Regions from separate parts of the uncultured Halopseudomonas sp. genome, predicted to be linked through region 2. Evidence: predicted binding sites of a transcription regulator. Region 2 holds the regulator's gene; each other region holds the start of a gene.
What was found. Region 2 encodes sigma-54, which starts transcription at its own class of promoters, with help from an activator protein. Its sites were predicted from a motif close to ANTGGCATNNANNTTGCTNT; they were not measured.

Region 1 (7,585 bases), on a different contig from region 2:
GAAGGTAAGGTAGCGCATCAGCGGTCGTTGGCAGGTTTTTCAAACCACGCTCTTCAACCGCCATTTTGTGCCACTCGGCTGAATAACCGTCGCCGCCGAATACGACGTTGCCATGCTCCTCCATCAAGCCTTTCAGCACCGATAGAACCGCGGCGGCTTTCGCTGTCCCTTTATTCAGCTCGGCCTCGAGCTTTTCTGCAATCCATTCCAGCGAGTCAGCCAGAATAGTGTTCATGGCCACCAGAGGCCCGGACACCGATTGGGATGAGCCTACTGCACGGAACTCAAACCGGTTACCAGTGAAGGCAAAAGGAGAGGTCCGGTTACGGTCACCTGGATCACGCTCGAATTTGAGAATCTGCGTCAATCCCAAGTCCATTTCACCGCCCTGGATCGAGGACGCAATCTTGCCGTCCTTGATATCCTGGAACACGTTTTCCAACTGGTCTCCCAGGTAAACGGACAAGATAGCTGGCGGCGCCTCGTTAGCACCGAGACGATGATCATTTGACGCAGAGGCGATGACAGCCCGCAACAACGTTCCGTATTTGTGTACGCCGCGGATCACCGCACCACAGAAAAGCAGAAAGTTCAGATTGTCATGAGGGGTGCTACCGGGGTCCAACAGATTACCCTGGGTAGCGTTGCCTACAGACCAATTGACGTGCTTGCCCGAACCATTGATGCCGGCAAAGGGTTTCTCATGTAACAGGCACATGAACCCGTGTCGCTTCGCCGTACTCTTCATTAGCGTCATCATCAGCTGCTGGTGATCAGCCGCGATATTGGCAGACTCAAAGTAGGGGGCGATTTCGAACTGGCCTGGCGCAACTTCATTGTGGTGGGTCTTGGCCGGGATACCGAGCCTGTAGAGCTGGTCCTCGAAGTCCTGCATGAAAATCTGCACGCGCTCGGGAATAGCGCCGAAGTAATGGTCATCAAACTGCTGCCCCCTGACAGGCGATGCACCAAACAAGGTACGACCCGCCAGCAGCAAATCCGGGCGGGCATTGGCAAAATTGATATCAACCAGAAAGTATTCCTGCTCCGCCCCGCAACTCGAGTTCAAGGTGGCGATATCGGTCTCACCCATCAACGTCAGTACTTTTCGAGCGGCGCTGTCCATCGCTGCGTTGGAACGTAGCAACGGGATTTTCTTGTCCAGCGCTTCACCCGTCCAGGACATGAACACACTGGGTATCATCAGCGTCGAACCATTGTCCGTGTGCATGATGAAAGCGGGGCTGGTCGGGTCCCAGGCAGTATAACCACGAGCCGCATTGGTCATGCGCAGGCTACCGTTCGGGAACGATGAACCGTCGGGCTCACCCTTGATGAGCAGGCTACCGGAAAATTCTGTAATGGCATTACCGTCGGAGTTGGTCAGAATAAAACCGTCATGCTTCTCCGCGGTGATGTTGGTCATCGGGTAGAAAATATGTGAGAAAAACTTCACACCCTTGGACAGGGCCCAACTCTTCATCGCTGCAGCCACAACGTCTGCCACTGCTGGCGCCAATGGTGCACCGGTTTGAACAGTAGTTCTAACCGCCTTGAACGCGGACTTGCTGAGCATCTGTTCCATTCTGGCCAGATTGAAGACATCCGTTGCCCAGATATCGTCTAATGACTGCGTGGCCTCAACTGCGATCCGCTGGTGGTTGCTGATCCGTGAAATGGCTGATAGGCGAGATTCATTTCCACTCATTTTCATTCCCTTTTGTGCTGGTTGTTTTAACCCTGTGCGATGTTCATCCTTCACCAGTGAGTAGCTCAGTTTCATCAGCATCGGTTGAGCAGAGAAACGCATGAAGTAGGTCATCATTTTTTTGCTAGCCCCTGATCCAAGCAAAAACCACACCATCATGCTCAAGTTGCGGATCTAGGGGCCCATCCGCAAAATACAGGATATCTGGGCAGACGCAGGAGTCGCTCTGCCTGTACCAGAAGAGTGCGCTCAGACCGGTGAATATGCCCGCCTGGCATAAAAAGGAGCAGGATTGGGGTATGTTCTGACCTACTGGCCTTCAGCGTCGACACCAGCGGGCCAGCACATGCAGCAGGCAAAAAAAACCCGCCGGAGAGGCGGGTTTTTCGTGATGCTTACCGTTGTTACTTGTTGGAGCGCTTACGCTCGTTCTCGCTGAGCAACTTCTTGCGCAGACGGATCGACTTGGGCGTGATTTCTGCCAGTTCGTCGTCTTCGATGAACTCCAGCGCCTGCTCCAGAGTGAAGCGAACTGGTGGTACCAGGGCAATGGTCTCGTCCTTGCCGGACGCGCGCATGTTGTCGAGCTTCTTGCCCTTGGTCGGGTTAACGCCCATGTCGTTGTCACGGCTGTTGATGCCGACCAACATGCCTTCATACACTTCGTCGCCGTGGCCAAGGAACAGCTTGCCACGTGCCTGAAGGGTTTCCAGGGAGTAGGTAAGCGCCTTGCCGGTAGCAACCGACACCAGTACGCCGTTCTGGCGACCAAACATCTCGCCAGACTTGATCGGCCCGTAATGGCTGAAGATGCTGGTGATGATGCCCGAGCCGGAAGTCAGGGTCAGGAACTGGTTGCGGAAGCCGATCAGGCCACGCGCCGGGATGGTGTATTCCAGGCGTACACGGCCCTTGCCATCCGGAACCATATTGGTCAGATCGCCCTTACGCAGACCCATCTGCTCCATCATCGCGCCCTGGTGCTGCTCTTCCAGGTCGATGGTTACGTTCTCGAAGGGCTCCTGCTTCTCGCCATCGATTTCACGGATGATGACTTCAGGACGGCCGACGGCCATTTCAAAGCCTTCACGGCGCATGGTTTCAATCAATACGGACAGGTGCAATTCGCCTCGACCGGAGACCTTGAACTTGTCGGCACTGTCGCCTTCTTCAACACGCAGAGCCACGTTGTACAGCAGCTCCTTGTCCAGACGCTCCTTGATGTTCCGGCTGGTAACGAATTTGCCTTCCTTGCCGCAGAACGGGGAGTCATTGACCTGGAAGGTCATGCTCACAGTGGGCTCGTCAACGGACAGCGGAGTCATGGCTTCGACGTTCATCGGATCACACAGGGTGTCGGAGATGAACAGCTGGTCAAAACCACTGACGCAAACGATGTCGCCGGCTGCAGCTTCATCCACATCAATGCGGTGCAGGCCATGGTGACCCATCAGCTTGAGGATGCGACCATTGCGGCGCTTGCCATCGATATCGATAGCAATCACAGGGGTGTTGGCCTTGACCCGACCACGTGCAATACGACCCACACCGATCACACCGAGGAAGCTGTTGTAGTCCAGTGCGGAAATCTGCATCTGAAAAGGACCTTCACGGTCAACGTTCGGCGGCGGAACATTATCGACGATGGCCTGGAACAGGGGCGTCAGATCTTCGGCCAGGTCATCATGTGCCAGGCCGGCAATACCGTTGATCGCGGAAGCAAACACGATAGGAAAATCCAGCTGTTCTTCGGTAGCACCGAGGTTGTCGAACAGATCGAACATCTGGTCAACAACCCAATCCGGACGCGCGCCGGGACGGTCAACCTTGTTGACTACCACAATCGGACGCAGGCCGGCCTGAAAGGCTTTCTGGGTCACGAATCGGGTTTGCGGCATGGGCCCGTCTACCGCATCGACCAGCAACAGCACTGAGTCGACCATCGACATCACGCGCTCTACTTCGCCGCCAAAGTCGGCGTGGCCGGGGGTGTCTACGATGTTGATGTGGTGGTCGTGCCAGTTAATGGCGGTGTTCTTGGCCAGAATAGTAATGCCGCGTTCTTTTTCCTGGTCGTTGGAGTCCATCAAGCGCTCAGTGTCGAGCTCATTCCGCTCAAGGGTGCCAGATTGGCGCAGAAGCTTGTCGACCAGCGTAGTCTTGCCGTGGTCAACGTGGGCGATGATGGCGATGTTGCGGAGATTCTCGATCACTATGGACATCCTGGGTGGCCAGGCGGCAGCCCGGCTAACTGAAAAAAGAGGGGGGTATTATACAGACCAGCGCGTGACAGTGTATGTTTTTTGTACGAAAGGGGTGTTTTATAACCTGGCGGGTGCAAGAAGGGGCAAAGCAGAGCATTATAGACCTCGCCACCTAGGGGCGAAGCAGGCAAGCCTGCAGCTACTGGCCGTAACGCACCAAAATGGGTCAATATAGTGTTTTTGTGCGCTATATAAGTGCGCACTTAATGGGTGCACTAATTCTCTCAGCCGGCTGTAAGGCTTATGGTGCGGGCCTTTCAGCGCATGCTCTGAAATGGCACATCTTTTGCTCCCAGACAAAGCAAGCGGAGCGCGGATGTAATCCGCTCGAATTTAGCTATCCCGGGCCAGATTCCCGGTTAATGAGTCCTTCTGGAGGAAACCATGTCGAAGACAGTTAAACTGATTAAAGAATTTGACGCGAAGTGGGTAGATCTGCGCTTCACCGATACCAAGGGCAAGCAGCAGCACGTGACTATGCCCGCCCGTGATGTGAACGATGACTTTTTCGAAGAAGGCAAGATGTTCGACGGCTCGTCCATCTCTGGCTGGAAAGGCATTGAAGCATCCGACATGATCCTGATGCCTGACGACAGCACCGCTGTACTGGATCCCTTCACCGAAGAACCCACCGTCATCATCGTCTGCGACATCATCGAGCCTTCCACCATGCAGGGCTACGAGCGCGACCCACGCAGCATCGCTCGTCGCGCCGAGGAATACCTGAAGTCCACCGGTATTGGTGACGCGGTATTTGTTGGTCCAGAACCCGAATTCTTTGTTTTTGACGAAGTGAAGTTCAAATCCGACATTTCCGGCTCGATGTTCAAGATCATTTCCGAACAGGCTTCCTGGAACACCGACGCTGACTTCGAAACAGGCAACAAGGGCCACCGTCCCGCAGTTAAAGGCGGTTATTTCCCCGTGCCTCCGGTCGACCATGACCATGAAGTGCGTACTGCAATGTGTAACGCCATGGAAGAAATGGGTCTGACCATCGAAGTCCATCACCACGAAGTTGCAACCGCCGGCCAGAACGAAATCGGTGTGATGTTCAACACGCTTGTAGCCAAGGCTGACGAAGTTCAGACCCTGAAGTACTGCGTGCACAATGTTGCCGACGCATTCGGCAAGACTGCCACCTTCATGCCCAAGCCATTGTACGGCGACAACGGCTCCGGGATGCACGTGCACATGTCCATCTCCAAGGATGGCAAGAACACCTTCGCAGGCGAAGGCTATTCCGGCCTGTCCGACACCGCCCTGTTCTTCATTGGCGGTATCATCAAGCACGGCAAGTCGTTGAACGCGTTCACCAACCCGGCCACCAACTCCTACAAGCGTCTGGTGCCTGGCTTCGAAGCGCCGGTCATGCTGGCCTATTCAGCCCGTAACCGTTCGGCATCCATCCGGATTCCGTATGTTTCCAGCCCGAAGGCACGTCGCATCGAGGCACGCTTCCCTGATCCAGCAGCTAACCCCTACCTGTGCTTCGCTGCACTGTTGATGGCTGGCCTGGACGGCATCCAGAACAAGATCCACCCTGGCGATGCGGCCGACAAGAACCTGTATGACCTGCCGCCTGAAGAGGCGAGCCAGATCCCACAGGTCTGTGGCAGCCTGAAAGAAGCACTCGAGTCCTTGAGCGCTGACCGTGAGTATCTGACCAAGGGCGGCGTATTCACCGACGACCTGATCGATGCCTACATCGAACTCAAGGCGGCTGAAGAAATAAAAGTACGTACTTTCGTTCACCCGCTCGAGTACGATCTGTATTACAGCGTCTGAACCCGGTTACGTAACTGCGGTCAAAAAAGGGTGCCTTTCAGGCACCCTTTTTTTTCGCCCGTCCGCCAGACCTTGCCAGATCAGCGCCTAGGTGCAAGGCTAAAAGCTCGACTCACAGGAGTGACCATCATGCTGCGAACACACATGTGCTGGGCAATGAGCGCCTTGCTCATCTCGCTGGCCGGCTTTGCCCACGCCCAGATCTACACCTGGACAGATGCGCAGGGCAACACGATCTATTCAGACCAACCCCATCCAGACTCGCGCCAGATCGACCTGCCACCAACCAACACGCTCGAATCGGTAGTGCCTCAGATGCCGGAAAACCGGCAAAGCGCGCAAAATCAGAATAACAACCAACCGGGCCAGCTAAGTAATGGCTATCGCACGCTGGAGATTGCCAGCCCCGAGAACGATGAAGCAATACGAGCCAACGATGGCAACCTCACCCTGACGATCAACACCGAACCACCCTTGTCGCCTGGTCACATCCTGCGGGCAAATGTGGATGGTGAAATGCGGCAGGAGGCCGTAGCCGGTAATGGACAACCAACCCAGCGCCTGACACTGACTGAGCTAGACAGAGGCTCGCATACCGTGGCCGTGGTCGTGACCAACACCCGGGGCGAAGAAGTGCAGCGTAGCCAGGGCATCACCGTACACCTGCAACGCACATCCGTGCTGCAGCCCGGGCGTACTGGCGCCAATAGCGCTCCGCAGGCCCCAAAGGTGCCAGCCGCAGGCAATCCGGCTCCCTGAGTCCAGCACCTCGATAGTGCCCGACCCAGCCATGCCATCGCGACCCGTCGCACCAGATTAGTGCATACTGATTACTGGTGCGTCGGATTTTGTGCATAAATGCGTGAGTCGACCCCCTGAGATCAAGGCCGACCATGGCAGACATCCATACGCACTGACACCCGTTTCTGGTGCACTCCCTGCCTCCCAAGCCCATTCCAGGGGCGATGTACGTCTGCACAGACGACTACACAACAAAGCAGGAAGGGGCGATCGACCGAACACCGGATCAAACCACCGTCGCATCCGGCATAAACGCCCTGTATTGGTTCGCTTCTTGCAACTGTCTGCACAAACCACGGGACCTTTTATGCTGCCTGACCGATTTCTACGCCAGATACTCGATAACCTGACTACAGCGGTGCTTCTGCTTGATGACAGTTTGTGTCTGCGGTATCTGAATCCTGCTGCGGAAATACTGCTGGAAGTCAGCGGCCAACGCGTATCGCAGCAGCCGATCGGAGAACTATTCAATGACGACGCCGCCGCCTTGGAATCCTTGCGTAACGCGGTATTGGACGGCAACCCCTTTACCAAGCGCGAAGCCCAGCTCGACCTGAACAACGGGCAGAGCCTGATGGTCGACTACTCGGTAACGCCGATAATCAGCGCCGATACTCACTGGCTACTGCTTGAATTGCACCCGCGTGACCGATTGCTGCGCATCACCAAGGAAGAAGCGCAGCTCTCGAAGCAGGAAGTAACCAAGGTTCTGGTGCGCGGTCTGGCCCACGAGATCAAGAATCCGCTTGGCGGCATCCGGGGCGCAGCTCAATTACTGGCGCGTCAACTCCCCGAAGAATCGTTGAAAGACTATACCGACGTGATCATCGAGGAGGCAGACAGACTGCGCAATCTGGTTGATCGCATGCTCGGACCCTACCGACCACCGCACCTGCAACCGCTTAACATTCACGAGATCACCGAGCGGATCTACAGCCTGGTAGAGGCAGAGACTCAGCGGGAGCTGACTCTGCGCCGTGACTACGATCCGAGCATTCCGGAAATCATGGCCGATCGTGAGCAA
Region 2 (7,585 bases):
CGAATGTCAGCACCCAGGAAGGCTGCCGTGTTTATGGCAACAGTAACGGTTTTATCGGCAGCTCCATGGGTACCCGGCATAGCGCATCGGCGGTCATGATTGTCGCGTCGGATCAGGGTATGCAGCGCGACTACTGGTATGACGTGGATCGTCAGGCAAGCAATCTGCCGACCCCCGAGGCTTTGGGACGCAAGGCTGCACAGCGTACGCTGGCGCGGCTGGGCTCACGGCCGATCAAGACGGCAAAGGTACCCGTTCTGTTCGCGGCCGACCAGGCCGCCGGTTTACTTGGGCATCTGATTGGCGCTATCGCCGGCGGTGCAGTCTATCGTCAGTCCACCTTTCTGCTCGATGCACTGGGTCAGCCTATTTTCCCATCCTGGGTGACGATTGATGAGCGCCCCTACATGCCGCGTGCTCTTGGCAGTTCCACCTTCGATGGTGACGGCCTGGCTACGCGCGAACAGGCTTTTGTGGATCAGGGCAAATTGATCAGTTGGGTGCTCAGTACCTATTCAGGGCGCAAGCTCGGGTTGCCCAGTACAGCCAACGCTGGGGGCGTGCATAATCTGCATGTCACCAGTAACGCGGGCGATCTTGATGCCCTGCTGCAGGAAATGGGCACTGGCCTGCTTGTTACGGAGTTGATGGGGCAGGGCGTGAACGGCGTGACCGGGGACTATTCCCGCGGGGCCGGTGGATTTTGGGTAGAGAACGGCAAGATTCAGCATCCGGTGCAGGAAGTGACCATTGCCGGCAATCTGAAGGATATGTTCGCCAACCTGCGTTGTGTGGGCTCCGACATCGAGCGCCGCGGCAACAACCTGACCGGAAGCTGGCTGGTTGACGGAATGACGGTGGGCGGTGAGTAAGGGCGGCCTGAAATCCGAAGTGTGGATCCAGGTCTGATCTGGCCGAGGGGTTTATTCCCCCTCTTCGAAATAATCCTCAATTAACGCCAGTAGCTCATGCATCGCCTGTTCGGCATCTTCGCCCTCGCAGGTGATGCACACTTCGCTGCCCTTGCCGGCAGCCAGCATCATGACCTGCATGATGCTTTTGCCGTTGACCTGCTTGTCTTCCGTCGTGCCGATGCGGACCTCGCAACCGTGCTGGTTGGCTACGCCAACGAACTTGGCCGCTGCTCGGGCATGCAGGCCAAGCTTGTTGATGATCAGCGTGCGCCTGGTGAGCATGGTCAGGGCACATCCCGATGGCGAATAAGCATGTTGGCGGTCTTGTTGCCGAGATCCAGCAGAAGGCGCTCGGCTATGTAGACCGAGCGATGATGGCCGCCAGTACAGCCGATGGCGATGGTCATGTAGCTGCGTTCGCCTGCTGCATATCGGGGTAGCCATTTGTCCAGAAACGCACGTATATCCTGGTACATCTCCTGCACATCCGGCTGTGCATCAAGAAAGTCGCGAACAGGCTGATCCTTGCCGGAGAATTGCCTCAGTTCGGGCTTCCAGTAAGGGTTGGGCAGGCAGCGCACATCAAATACCAGGTCCGCATCCACCGGCACGCCCCGTTTGAAGCCGAAAGACTGGATAAGAACCGACGGCGTGCTGCCCTGACTTCCCAGCAAGCGTTGCTTGAGGGTGTCGCGCAACTGATAGAGGTTGAGATGACTGGTGTCGATCTTGAGGTTGGCCAGGTCGATAATGGGCTCGAGCAATCTCAGCTCAGCCGCAATGGCCTCAGCCAGGGAGTGGCTCTGGTCAGTGAGAGGGTGCTTGCGACGGGTTTCTGAAAAACGCTTTATCAGTACTTCGTCGGTGGCTGCGAGAAAAATCACATCACAGGTAATGCCGCTGTTGCGCACCTGCGCCAGCAATTCGGGAAACCGCTGCAGATCACTGCGCAGATTCCTCGCATCGATACTTATGGCGACTTTGGGTAATTGCATGCCAGCGTCGTTCGCCTGGCGCGCCAGGTCCGGCAAAAGCCCTGCCGGCAGGTTATCAATGCAATAAAATCCGTTATCTTCAAGCAGATGCAACGCTGTGCTTTTGCCTGATCCTGAGCGACCACTGACGACGACCAGATGCATGGGGCTCAGGTACCCGTGTCTGAAGTTATGATCCGATACAACGTATCGGCATCATCTGCTTCGCGCAGGGAGTCACGCAGATTTGCCTGGTCGAGCTTTTCGGCGAGCATCTTGAGAATCTGCAGATGTTGTTCGGTGGCTTCCTGGGGAACCAGCAGCACGAAAATAAGATCGACAGGCTCTCCGTCCAGTGCGTCGAAATCGATTTTCGATTGCAGTTGGAAGAGGGCGCCTACCGGCTTGTGGCAATCCTCCAGGCGACAGTGGGGTATGGCTATGCCATTACCAAATCCTGTCGAGCCGAGCTTCTCCCGGGCTATCAGGTTCTGATAAATGCTGTCTGGATCAAGATGGCTGTGCTGGGCAATCATCTTGCCGATCAGTTCGAGCATCTTTTTCTTGGAGCCCCCCTGCACGCCGGCAAAGGTGCGCTGGGGGGTCAGTATGTGATCAATTTGCATGGGTTTTGGCTACGGTTGCCTTAGCGGTCGTTGACGCCTTGCTGGCGATTGAGGTTCTTTTCCTTGTGCTTTATCAGCTGCCGATCAAGCTTGTCGGTCATCAGGTCGATTGCGGCGTACATGTCTGTATGCTCGGCGTTGGCGACTACTTCACCGCCGGCTACATGCAGGATCGCTTCAGCTTTCTGTCGGAAGTTTTCGACTTCGAGTATGACCTGGACGTTGGTTATCTTGTCGAAATGTCGCTCCAGGCGGGACATTTTCTCATTCACGTAATTGCGCAGTGGATCGGTAATGTCGAGCTGATGACCGCTTAGGTTCAGTTGCATATGACTTCTCCTGATTGGCTTGATGAAACAGGGAAACGAAGTCGGTTCCCCATAGTGCCCACTCTTGTACTGTGCGTATCAGGCCCGCCGATCAGACAATCCGCTTGCGCTCGCTTGACGGAGCAATGTTGAGCGATTCGCGGTACTTGGCGATAGTACGGCGGGCTACATCAATTCCCTGCTCTTCCAGTAAACCAGCGATCTTGCTGTCGCTCAACGGTTTCTTCGGGTTTTCTGTCGAGACCAGTTTTTTGATCAGTGCCCGAATGGCCGTAGATGAAAATTCGCCGCCCTCAGATGTACCGACATGGCTCGAGAAAAAATACTTGAGCTCGAAAATACCCCGTGGTGTGTGCATGAACTTCTGCGTGGTAACCCGCGAGATGGTTGATTCATGCATGCCTACCGCTTCGGCAATATCGTGCAGGACCAGGGGCTTCATGGCCTCCTCGCCGTACTCGAGAAACTCGCGCTGGTGCTCGACGATCTGGGTCGCGACCTTCATCAGTGTTTCATTGCGGCTTTGCAGGCTCTTGATGAACCAGCGTGCTTCCTGCAGGTTATTACGCAGGTAGGTGTTGTCCGAGCTGGAGTCGGCGCGCCGTACCATGGAGGCGTACTGACTGTTGACACGGATCTTGGGAACGGATTCCTGGTTGAGTTCGACAATCCAGCGGTTGCTGTCGCGGCGGACGATCACGTCGGGAATCACATATTCGGGTTCACCCGAGGCTATTTCCGAGCCTGGGCGGGGATTGAGCGTCTGGATGAGCGCGATGACGCGACCCAGTTGGTCCTCTTTCAGGCGTGTGCGACGCATCAACTGACTGAAGTCGCGACTGCCGAGCAGGCCCAGATGATCACGCACAACCTTTTGCGCCTGCTCCAGCAGGGGAGTATCGGGTGGCAGTTGGCGGAGTTGCAGCAACAGGCATTCACTCAGATCCCGCGCACCTACACCTACTGGCTCGAACTGCTGAATCCGGTGCAGCACCATTTCAACTTCGTCGAGCTCGACTTCGCGTTCTGGATCGATGGAGGCAAGGATCTCCTCCAGGGGCTCTTCAAGGTAACCATCAGCATTGATTGCATCAATAATCGAGAGCGCTATCAGCTGATCGGTTTCCGAAAGCGGAATCAGGTTCAGTTGCCACTCCAGATGGCTTTGCAGGGTTTCGCCGGTACCGGTGCGGGACGTGAAATCCCAGTCGTCATCATCGCCGCTGGGTAGTGAGCTTGCTGAGGTCTGATAGACGTCTTCCCACTGGGTATCGACGGGCAGCTCGCTGGGGATCTGTTCATTCCAGTTGCCTTCTTCGGCGGCCTGTGAATGTTGATCAATAGCATCCATTTCAACGGGTTCGGGTACAGAGACAGCGGGCGCTTCGTCATTGTCGGCGCCATCGGTCCCGGAGCTGCCATGATCGTCGTCGCCCTCGTCAGCCATTTCCAGCATGGGATTGGCTTCCAGAGCCTCCTGGACTTCCTGCTGGAGGTCGAGACTCGATAGTTGGAGCAATCTGATGGCCTGCTGCAGCTGCGGCGTCATCGTCAGCTGCTGCCCCATCTTGAGGACGAGCGTAGGTTTCATTATCGGACGTATTACCTTATGCGCTGTTACTGGCGTTGGTTCTTGGCTGGCCTGAATCTAGCATGCCTGAATTGGGCCTGATTTTATAGCCGGAACTCATGGCCCAGATACACATCCTTGACCAGCTGATTGTCGAGTACAGCCTGTGCGTTACCCTCGGCAATGATGTGGCCGTCGCTGACAATATAAGCCTTGTCGCAGATGTCGAGGGTCTCGCGCACGTTGTGGTCGGTGATCAGTACACCGATGCCTTTGTCCCTGAGATGCTGGATGATCTGTTTTATATCGTTTACCGATATGGGATCCACACCGGCAAAGGGTTCATCGAGCAGTATGAATTTTGGATCGCTTGCCAGTGCGCGCGCAATCTCTGCACGGCGGCGCTCTCCGCCGGACAGACTCATGCCCTTGCTGTCGGCAAGGTGGTGGATATGAAATTCGTGCATCAAGGAGCTCAGCTTGTCGAGCCGGCCCTTGCGGTCCAGATCCTTGCGAGTCTGCAGTATCGCCATGATGTTGTCGGCGACGCTCAGTTTGCGGAAGATGGATGCCTCCTGGGGGAGGTAGCCGATGCCCTGGCGGGCGCGACCGTGCATAGGCAGATGCGTCACGTCGAAACCATCGACCAGTATGTGGCCATTATCGGCCTTCACCAGCCCAACAATCATATAGAAACAGGTGGTCTTGCCCGCGCCATTGGGGCCCAGCAATCCGACTACTTCGCCGCTGCGGATAGAGATGGAGACATCTTCAACGACCTTTCGCGCCTTGTAGGCCTTGGCCAGATGGCGCGCTTCGAGAATGGTTGCAGCAGATTCGGTCATGGAGGATCCGGTCATGGATTGGCCGCTTCATCGCGCTGGCGTGGCTGAATCACTATTTCGATGCGTCCCGGATCACCCGAGCCGCCCGCTGTCGGGCGCCCAGCATCCACAATCTGTTTGTTGATGTCATAGCTGACGTAGTCGCCCTGAAAGGTGTTGCCGCGCTGTTCCAGGCGTGCACGGTCAATCAACACTATTCGTTCGCTATCGGCGAAGTATTCGATGGTCTGGGCACGGGCGTTCACTTCGCCATCGTTCGGACCCGGGGTCTGGGCGTAGGTTGCCGGGCTTCCCACACTGGTTATCTTGCTCACTGCGCCGTCACTGTCGGTAGCCAGCGTGACCTGGTTTCCGGTGAGGCGCATGCTGCCCTGGGTAATGATGACGTTACCTCGGTAGACAGCGGTGTTGCGACGCTCGTCCAGCGAGGCGCTGTTGGCCTGGATACGGATCGGCTGGTTGCTGTCCTGGGGTAATGCCACTGCCGGCAGGCTGGCAACCATTAGCAGTGCAGCCACAGACAGGAATTTATTGCAGCTCATGCTGACCTCGTACGTTGGACAGCAGCTCCAGGCGGCCGTCATCTAGAAAAACCTGCATGCCGTCAGCGGTTGTCACGCTGCCAGCGTTCTCGATTCTAACGCTTTGTGCCGTTTCGGCATAATCACGCTCGGGAAACAGGGTCAGGGCCTGCGTTGTCATGCGTCTTGATGGGTCGTTCGGATCCTGACGCTGCAGCAGCACATCGTTCATCAGGTCGACCTGATCTCCGCCTTTGGTCACCGAGCCCTGTTGTGCCCGAAGCAGCCATGGATGCTCTTCGCCAGGGCGATAGTACAACAGATTCGGTTGCTCCAACTGCGTGCTGTCATCAGTGCGTTGATGTGTCGCCCGGGCGCTGCGCAACTGGTATGCAGGTGTTCCCTGTTCGTTGAACATGAGGATCTGCGTGTTTTCCATGAAAAAGTCCGGTTGCAGAGGATCAGTCACCAGTATCTCCTGGTCGAAGGAGGAAGGACGAATATTGAAATACCCTACGGCCAGTGCCAGGGCTACTGTCAGTCCTACAAGCCCTGCAGTGCGTAAGTAGCGCGGGATGGCAATCATCAGAGATAAGCCTCGCGTGTCTTGTCCAGCGTGCCCTGTGCGGCCATGATCATTTCACAGAATTCTCGGGCGGCCCCAGCACCACCAGCAGCCCCGGTGACGCAGTGGGCATGCTCGCGCACAAAACTGTCAGCCGTGGCCACGGCCACACCCAGCCCGACGCGGCGCATGACCGGAAGGTCTGGCAAATCATCACCGAGAAAGGCGATCTGCTCGAGCTCGAAAGGCAGTATCGCGCGTAGCTCGGACAGTGCGTTGAGCTTGTCCTCGCGGCCCTGGATCAGGTGCTTGATCCCCAGATTAGCTGCCCGCTTCTCCACCAGCGGTGACTTGCGACCACTGATAATCGCCACTTCCACCCCTGATGCCATCAGCATCTTGATGCCATGACCATCCAGAGTGTTGAAGGACTTGAACTCGGTACCGTCCGGCATGAAGAACAGCTTGCCGTCAGTCAGCACGCCGTCGACATCAAAGATCGCCAGCCGAATGCCCGCTGCACGGCGGCCAAGGTCTGTATCCATGCCGGTTGTTGATGGGTTCATACCACCCCCGCGCGCAGTAAATCATGCATATTAAGTGCGCCCACCGGGCGTCCATCCTGGTCGATCACGAAAAGGCCATTGATCTTGGCGTCCTCCATGATTTTCAACGCCTCGGCGGCGAGGGCGCCCTGGCTTACGGTCTTGCATTGCGGCGTCATCACCAGGGCAATGCTGGAGGTATGGATATCCAGATTCTGGTCCAGCGTGCGACGCAGGTCGCCATCGGTGAATATCCCGGCAAGTCGGCCTTGCTGGTCCGATACGCCAGTCAGGCCCAGACCCTTGCGGGTCATTTCCAGCAGTGCGTCGCGCAGGGACGTCTCCGGGGCGACCATGGGCATACGCTCCCCGCCATGCATGATGTCGTCCACCAATAGCAGCAGTCGGCGTCCGAGTGTGCCGCCAGGGTGAGAAAAGGCAAAATCCTCGGCGCTGAAACCGCGGGCTTCAAGTAGGGCGATAGCCAGAGCGTCGCCCATGACCAATGCGGTAGTCGTGCTGGATGTGGGTGCCAGATTTAGCGGACAGGCTTCCTGGGCAACACCGGTATGCAGGTTGGCCAAGGCAGCTTTGGCCATGACTGATTCCGGATTGCCGGTAATGCTGATCAGCGGCACGCCAAGACGCTTGAGCAATGGCAGTAGTGTGACTACTTCGGCTGTGTTGCCCGAGTTG
Region 3 (7,585 bases), on a different contig from region 2:
TCAGGACCTTACCGCCCTCGGGAGGGAAATAGTACAGCCGGTACTCCGGCAGGTTGATCACAATACCGGTGCGCGGTACGACAGGGAGTACGTGCAAGCCGGGCATCCGTATTTCTGCCCCTTCACCCGGCAGCCAGGGGTCGAGTGAAGGATTTGCCGCGATCATTTCAAGATAACCAAAGCCATGCTCGCCACCCAGACTCGCAAAGGTGTCCTCATAACTGGCTGTGACGGTGTAAACCTCGCCTACCAATTCCTGACTCTCACCTTGCAGGGGGTATTCAAAGGCCGCCAGGGGCCCTGCGCTACAGGCGAGCGACGCCAATACACCGCAGCTTACCTGCCTGATACGGGAAAACAGAGCGCTACGCATGTCAGTCTCCCTGGACAACGTTCAGATCTATTTGACGAAACTGGTCAGCAGTGTCGCCCGATCCGGGGTTTGCTGCTCGCCCGGAGCCTGCTCTAGCAATACGCTGCGAGCGAGCATGGGCAAGGCATTCGGGGCACAGTTGCGGCACAAGAGCGCGCACCAACTCGGAAAAAACCGGTCTAGCGGGCAGCAAGTCCCCGCAAAGAGTTCGTTCTATCGGAATATCCAGACGTAGATTGATATCCACCAGGTGGGTATGCCAGGGATCGCCAATGAACAGATCATGTTGTTCCTCGCGTTCGACTACGCACCATCTTCTGGCCATCCAGCTTGCTGTCAAAACCTGTCTCCTGCAGTACTAAATGGCTTCGGTGCCGCCGCTTGGCGACAGCGTAATTAACGTGCATCCAACCAGGCTTCGATCGGGGGCCATGCATTATCCAGAATACGCTCCTGCGCCTTAGCCGTTGGATGGATCCCATCAGCCTGCATCAATGTCCTGTCAGGTTCACCAGCAATCCCGACGAGCAAAAAAGGAACCAGTGGGACATCGTGCTTCTCACTCACATCGACGAAGACCTGCGCGAACGCCTGGGTAAAGCGCAAACCGTAGTTCGGCGGCAATTGCATGCCCAACAGGAGGACATCCGCACCGGAGGTCTGAGCCTGTTCGACCATCACCGAAAGATTCTGTTGCATATTGGCCGGCCGCATTCCGCGGAGCCCATCGTTGCCACCCAATTCTATCACTACCAGATCAGGCTCATGGCGCTCCAACAGGCGTGGCAGGCGGGCCAGCCCCCCTGCTGTAGTATCACCACTCACGGACGCATTTATCACCGGGAGAGACTCTCCCCTGGCCTCCATACGCTGTTCAAGCAGAGATACCCAGCCATCGCTGATTTCCAGACCGAAAGCGGCGCTGATACTATCCCCGACTATCAATATCCCCTCAGCACTCACAGGCCAAGCCAGAGAGCTCAAAAGCACGATTGCCAGGTATTTTCTAATGACCCTAATCAAAAGGCAGATCCCATGTCAGACAGCGTGATCGTTGCTAGCCACCTTAGCAAAGTCGTCAGTAGTCAGGAAGCGACATTGACCATCCTCGACAATGTAAGCCTGGCAATTGCCAAGGGCAGCAGCGTAGCCATTGTGGGTGCTTCAGGGTCCGGCAAGTCCACCTTGTTGAGTCTTCTTGCAGGGTTGGACCTACCCAGCAGTGGCGAGGTGCATCTGGCAGGCAAGAACCTGAGTGAACTCGACGAAGACCAGCGGGCAGAACTGCGCGCGGACCACGTCGGCTTTGTGTTTCAGTCGTTCCAGTTGCTCGATAGCCTGACCGCCCTTGAGAACGTCATGCTGCCCCTGGAGCTGCATGGTCGCCGCGATGCCCGCCAGCGCGCTGCCGACTTACTCGAACGCGTAGGGCTTGGCGCACGACTGACACACTATCCGCGTCAGCTCTCCGGTGGCGAACAGCAACGGGTAGCCATCGCCAGAGCCTTTGCCAGCGAACCGGACATCCTGTTTGCCGACGAACCGACCGGCAACCTGGACGCCGTGACTGGTCAACATATCACCGACCTGCTGTTCGACCTCAACCGCGAGCAGCACACCACACTGGTCATGGTTACCCATGATCAGCGTCTCGCTGAGCGCTGCCAGAGCGCATTGCAACTGGAAGCCGGACGCTTGCTGGAGCCCACGCAATGAAAAACGGCACCTGGTCCCTGGCCACGCGCCTGCTGGCCCGTGAATGGCGCGCAGGGGAGCTGCGCGTGCTGGTCATGGCGTTGATTATTGCCGTACTGGTGAGCACCGCGATCAGCTTCTTCACTGACCGATTGCAACGGGGCATGGTCAGCCGGGCCGCCGAATTTCTGGGCGCCGATATGGTGGTGTCCTCCCGTGCACCGCTACCCGAAGCCTTTTTGCAAAGGGCTCTGGATGATGGCCTGTCCCATGTGGACGTGGTCGAATTCAACAGCATGATGAGCGGTGCGGTGGAGATCCAGCTCTCCAGCGTCAAGGCTGTAGGCACAGGCTATCCATTGAAGGGCCAGGTACGGGTAGCTGATGAAATGTTCGGTGCCGAACGCGTCGTCAATACCATTCCAGCTCCCGGCGAAGTCTGGATCGAACCCCGGCTTGCCGCCCAGCTCGCCCTCAAGACCGGCGACAGGCTGGATGTGGGTATGGCCAGCATGAGCATCAGTGCGATGCTGACCTACGAGCCCGACAGGGCCGGAGATTTCTACAGCCTGACGCCGCGTGTGCTGATGAATCTGGCTGATCTTGAGGAAACCGCCGTAGTCCAGCCGGGTAGTCGCGTGCGTTACCGCCTGCTCCTGAGCGGTCCCGAGGGAGCACTGCAAGGCTACGCCGACTGGTTGCGGCCGCAGCTTGAAGACAACCAACAACTGACCACTGTGGCTGATGATAACCAGCAGATCGGCAGCGCCCTGGATCGGGCTGCGCAGTTTCTGGGTCTGGCAAGCATTGCTGCCGTTGTACTGTCCGGTGTTGCTGTAGCCCTGTCTGCCAGTCGATTCGCCACGCGCCATTTCGATACCAGTGCGTTGCTGCGTTGCCTGGGCGCGAGCCGACGCCGGGTGATGTCGATCTTTCTGATACAGCTGGCCTGCCTTGGCCTGGTTGCCACGCTCATCGGGCTCGCTCTGGGCTGGGTCATGCAATGGGGACTGGTGCAGCTATTGCGCGAACTACTACCGCCGGATCTACCGGGCGTGGGCCTGAAACCTCTACTGGTCGGCGGCGCTACCGGTCTGATCGCACTGGCTGGCTTTGCCCTGCCCCCTCTTATACGACTGGGCCAGGTAGCACCGCTGCGGGTGCTGCGTCGCGATCTGGCGCCACTTCCGAGCAGTGGCTGGCTGATCTACGGCCTGGCACTAGGCGGATTGAGCCTGCTGATGTGGCAGTTCACCGGGAATCTGCGCATAACCCTCGCGGTAGTCTTCGGCGGCGCTCTTGCCGCGCTATTGCTGGGTCTGGTGGCCTGGGCGCTGCTGCGCGTATCCGGCAACCGGCTGCGTAATGCCGGCCTTGCCTGGCGCCTGGGCAGTGGCCAGCTTCTCAAGCAGCCTATTGCTGCCGCCGGCCAGATACTTGCGTTCGGTCTTATATTGATGTCGATGGTGGTGGTTCTGATCCTGCGCACTGAATTGCTCGATACCTGGCAACAGCAACTACCCGAGGACACCCCCAACCACTTCGCGCTGAATATCATGCCAGCCGAGCAGGCCGAATTCACCGCGGCTCTGGAACGTATCGGTGCGATTAGCGCCCCGCTATACCCGGTAACTCCGGGGCGTTTGACCGAAATCAATGGTCAGCCAGTTCGTGAGCTGGTGACCAAGGAAAGCCAGGGCGAGCGTGCTATCAGCCGGGACCTGAGCCTAACCTGGTCAGCCACCATGGCCGCAGACAACAACCTTCTGGCCGGCGAATGGTGGCCGGAGCCGCTGCCCGAGGATGAGTCGTTGATCTCAATTGAATCGGGTCTGGCCGACAGCCTTGGCGTAGAAGTGGGTGATGTGCTGAGCTTCGTGATTGCGGGTCAGGTGCTGGATGCCCGCGTGCGGAATATTCGGGAAGTAAACTGGGACAACTTTACCCCCAACTTCTACGTTATCTTCTCACCCGGCAGCCTGGACTCTATGCCAGCAACCTTGCTCACCAGCTTCAGTCTGCCAACGGAAAAACGCGCAGAGCTGCGCGATCTGGCAAGGGCCTTCCCGGCCATGACCTTGCTGGAAGTCGAGGCGCTGCTCAAACAGATTCGCGATATTCTCGCCCAGGTCACGCTGGCGGTGGAGTACGTCATGGTATTTGTCCTGCTGGCAGGCTTTACGGTGTTGTTCGCCGCGCTTCAATCGACCCTGGATAGTCGTCTTTATGAGGGAGCTCTGCTACGCACGCTGGGGGCACGCAAGGGGCTGCTGCGACAGGCCAACCGCCTGGAGTTCGCCCTGCTGGGTTCCCTGGCCGGCATTATGGCGATTGTCGCTGCGGAGCTGATTACCTGGCTACTATATCGCTTCGCGCTGAATCTGGACTGGTCACCGCATTATCTGTTCTGGGTGTTGGTGCCCTTGAGCGGTGCAGTTCTTATCGGTGTCGCAGGTGCACTGGGAACCCGGGCTGTGGTGCGGGAAAGTCCGATGCGCCTGATCAACCGCGGGAGCTAGGCGGTGTAGTCGATCGCATTGATAACCCAACCCATCTCGCCCTCGGGGGTGACCACCACCACTTCATCCCCGACCGACTTGCCCAGTAAGGCGCGCGCCATGGGCGAGTCGATCGAGATGTAATCCTTGCGGCCGAAGATTTCATCGTAGCCCACTACGCGAAAGCGCCTCGCATCCCCATCATCGCTTTCAACCTCCACCCAGGCACCGAAGAAAACCCGTCCGTCCTGCTCGGCCCTGTGCTCGACAACCTTCAGGTCCTCGATACGCTTGCGTAAATAACGCACCCGTCGGTCGATTTCGCGGAGCAACTTCTTGTTGTACTGGTAATCCGCATTTTCACTGCGATCACCGAGCGAAGCTGCCCAGGTTACCTTGCGTGTGGTGTCCGGCCTCTTCTCTCGCCAAAGGTAATCCAGCTCTTCCTTCAAGCGCGCATAGCCTTCAACCGTTATCAGACGTGTTGTCAATGGGTCCGCCTCTGTTCTGCCGGTGATCCGCAACCGCGATCGCACCAAAAAAGGGAATTGCTTCGCCCTGCGCACCTTGATGGACCAGGCATCCGCTTCATCCAACCAGTCACAGCCCTGCACTCATATCCATTGTCCGGAGCGACCGCGCAGTCGCTTGATTCTCCCGGAGGCCTGCTATGCCTCGCCCTGAGAGATGTACAGGACAGAGTCGTCATTCGCGATTGCCGACAGAAAAGTCAAATGGCACACAACTTGCTCGTGATGAGATATTCCTGGCCGACTATCCGGCCAGACTCACCCGGCGGTCAATGGCGGCCTTCACCGGGATGGTGAACCTGGCAGCGTAGTCAGACCCTCACTCACTGTAAACAACCCATGAATATCAGGCAAAGGCGCCTGGAGCTGATCAGCAGCTTCAGGCGCTTTTTTTTGTTTTGGGCCTTTGCCAACGGCAACGGCTCCGACGGAGGAAAAGCTATGAGCTCCAGCAAACAGTCAGCCAGCAAGGAGACCCTGGTCATCATCGGCAACGGCATGGTCGGTCACCACTGTGTCGAGCAGTTGATCGAGCGCGGCGCTCTCGACCGCTACGAACTGCACGTGTTTGGCGAGGAACATCATCGTGCCTACGACCGGGTCCATCTGTCCGAGTATTTTGGTGGACGTGACGCCGAATCCCTGGCCCTGTGTGACTCCAAACTCTATGCAACCCATGGTGTGGAGCTGCACCTTGGCGTTCAGGTGGTGGATATCGACCGCGAGCACAAGGAAGTGATCACTGGTAATGGACGTCAGACCTATGATCGTTTGATCCTCGCAACCGGCTCCTACCCCTTCGTCCCCCCCATTACTGGCGCCGAGGGCAACTCTCGTCTGGTATATCGCACTCTGGAAGACCTCGACGGGATCCGCGCAGCCGCTGCCGGTGCGCGTCGGGGTGTTGTGGTCGGAGGCGGCTTACTGGGTCTTGAGGCGGGTAATGCGCTCAAGTCCCTTGGGCTGGAAGCCCATGTGGTCGAGTTTGCGCCACGTCTGATGCCGGTGCAGCTGGATGACCAGGGAGGCGCTGCACTCCGGGCGCAGATCGAATCCCTGGGCGTCGGTGTTCACCTGGGCTGCGCTACTGAAGAAATCGTCAATGGCGATGAGTACCGTTACCGTATGAACTTCAAGGGTGGCGAGTTTCTGGAAACCGACCTGATCGTTTTCTCCGCGGGCATTCGCCCACAGGACACGCTGGGGCGCAACGCCGGCCTTGAGCTTGGTCCGCGTGGCGGCATTGCAATCGACAACGATTACCGCACCAGTGATCATGCGATATTTGCCATCGGCGAATGCGCGGCCTGGAACGGCACCTGTTTCGGCCTGGTCGCGCCAGGCTACAGCATGGCGCGCAATCTTGCCCTGCAACTGACAGATGAGCCCCATGAATCCTTTGCCGGCGCAGACATGTCAACCAAGCTCAAGTTGCTAGGCGTTGATGTCGGCTCGATTGGCGATGCCCACGCGGCTACAGAAGGCGCAAAGAGCTACCGCTTCATCGACGAAGCCAACTCAAGCTACCGTCGACTGGTGGTTTCCGCAGATGGCAAGAAGGTGTTGGGCGCCGTGCTGGTCGGTGACAATAGCTACTACGACACCCTGCTGCAGTACTGTCAGAACGGCATAGATCTACCCAAGGACCCAGCCAGCCTGATTCTGCCGCAAGGCGATGGTGCACCCACATTGGGTGCCGACGCGCTGCCCGACACCGCAACCATCTGCTCCTGCCACAACGTCAGCAAGGGTGCAATCTGCTGCTCGATAGATGCCGGCTGCACCGATCTCGGTGAACTGAAGGCAACCACCAAGGCCGGCACCGGTTGCGGCGGTTGCAGCGCCCTGCTCAAGCAGGTGTTTGAACATGAACTCAGTGCCCGTGGTGTCGAGGTGGACAAAAGCCTGTGCGAGCATTTTGCCCATACACGACAGGAGCTTTACGGGATTGTCCGAGTCGAGGGCATTACTCGCTTCGATGATCTCCTTACCAGGTACGGTCGCGGCCACACTGGATGCGATATCTGCAAGCCGGCTGTGGCATCCATACTCGCCTCCTGCTGGAACGAACCGATCACCGACCCATTGCTGATACCCCTGCAGGATACCAACGACACTTTCATGGCCAACATGCAGAAGAACGGCACCTATTCTGTAGTCCCCCGTGTGGCTGGTGGTGAGATTACCCCCGACAAGTTGATTGCCCTCGGCGCGGTAGCGAAGAAATACGACCTCTATACCAAAATCACCGGTGGCCAACGCATCGACCTGTTCGGCGCACAATTACACGAGCTGCCGGAGATCTGGTCCGAGCTGATCGATGCCGGATTCGAAACCGGCCATGCCTACGGCAAGTCACTGCGCACGGTAAAATCCTGCGTCGGCAGCACCTGGTGCCGCTACGGTGTGCAGGACAGCGTCGGCATGGCTATTGTTCTGGAGGACCGCTACAAGGGGCTGCGTTCCCCGCACAAGATCAAGTTCGGCGT

Region 1: a site for sigma-54 is predicted at 4,246-4,265, ahead of glnA (glutamate--ammonia ligase). Genes of this name have one in related genera too.
Region 3: a site for sigma-54 is predicted at 5,300-5,319, ahead of nirB (nitrite reductase large subunit NirB). Genes of this name have one in related genera too.

The regions. Positions count from the first base shown of each region.
Region 1 covers NZ_CAXBOV010000011.1:64,980-72,564, reverse strand. The annotation lists gene AAC076_RS07720 (glutamine synthetase III) at 1-1,708, opposite strand, end outside; gene typA (translational GTPase TypA) at 2,113-3,921, opposite strand; gene glnA (glutamate--ammonia ligase) at 4,357-5,760, shown strand; gene AAC076_RS07705 (DUF4124 domain-containing protein) at 5,890-6,519, shown strand; gene glnL (nitrogen regulation protein NR(II)) at 6,869-7,585, shown strand, end outside.
Region 2 covers NZ_CAXBOV010000009.1:22,662-30,246, reverse strand. The annotation lists gene pmbA (metalloprotease PmbA) at 1-872, shown strand, start outside; gene AAC076_RS06240 (HPr family phosphocarrier protein) at 924-1,196, opposite strand; gene rapZ (RNase adapter RapZ) at 1,199-2,053, opposite strand; gene ptsN (PTS IIA-like nitrogen regulatory protein PtsN) at 2,059-2,514, opposite strand; gene raiA (ribosome-associated translation inhibitor RaiA) at 2,535-2,843, opposite strand; gene AAC076_RS06220 (RNA polymerase factor sigma-54) at 2,935-4,434, opposite strand; gene lptB (LPS export ABC transporter ATP-binding protein) at 4,518-5,258, opposite strand; gene lptA (lipopolysaccharide transport periplasmic protein LptA) at 5,270-5,800, opposite strand; gene lptC (LPS export ABC transporter periplasmic protein LptC) at 5,787-6,365, opposite strand; gene AAC076_RS06200 (HAD hydrolase family protein) at 6,365-6,889, opposite strand; gene AAC076_RS06195 (KpsF/GutQ family sugar-phosphate isomerase) at 6,907-7,585, opposite strand, start outside.
Region 3 covers NZ_CAXBOV010000008.1:91,020-98,604, forward strand. The annotation lists gene AAC076_RS05875 (L,D-transpeptidase family protein) at 1-373, opposite strand, end outside; gene AAC076_RS05880 (hypothetical protein) at 375-713, opposite strand; gene AAC076_RS05885 (arylesterase) at 770-1,372, opposite strand; gene AAC076_RS05890 (ABC transporter ATP-binding protein) at 1,409-2,089, shown strand; gene AAC076_RS05895 (FtsX-like permease family protein) at 2,086-4,587, shown strand; gene greB (transcription elongation factor GreB) at 4,584-5,057, opposite strand; gene nirB (nitrite reductase large subunit NirB) at 5,538-7,585, shown strand, end outside.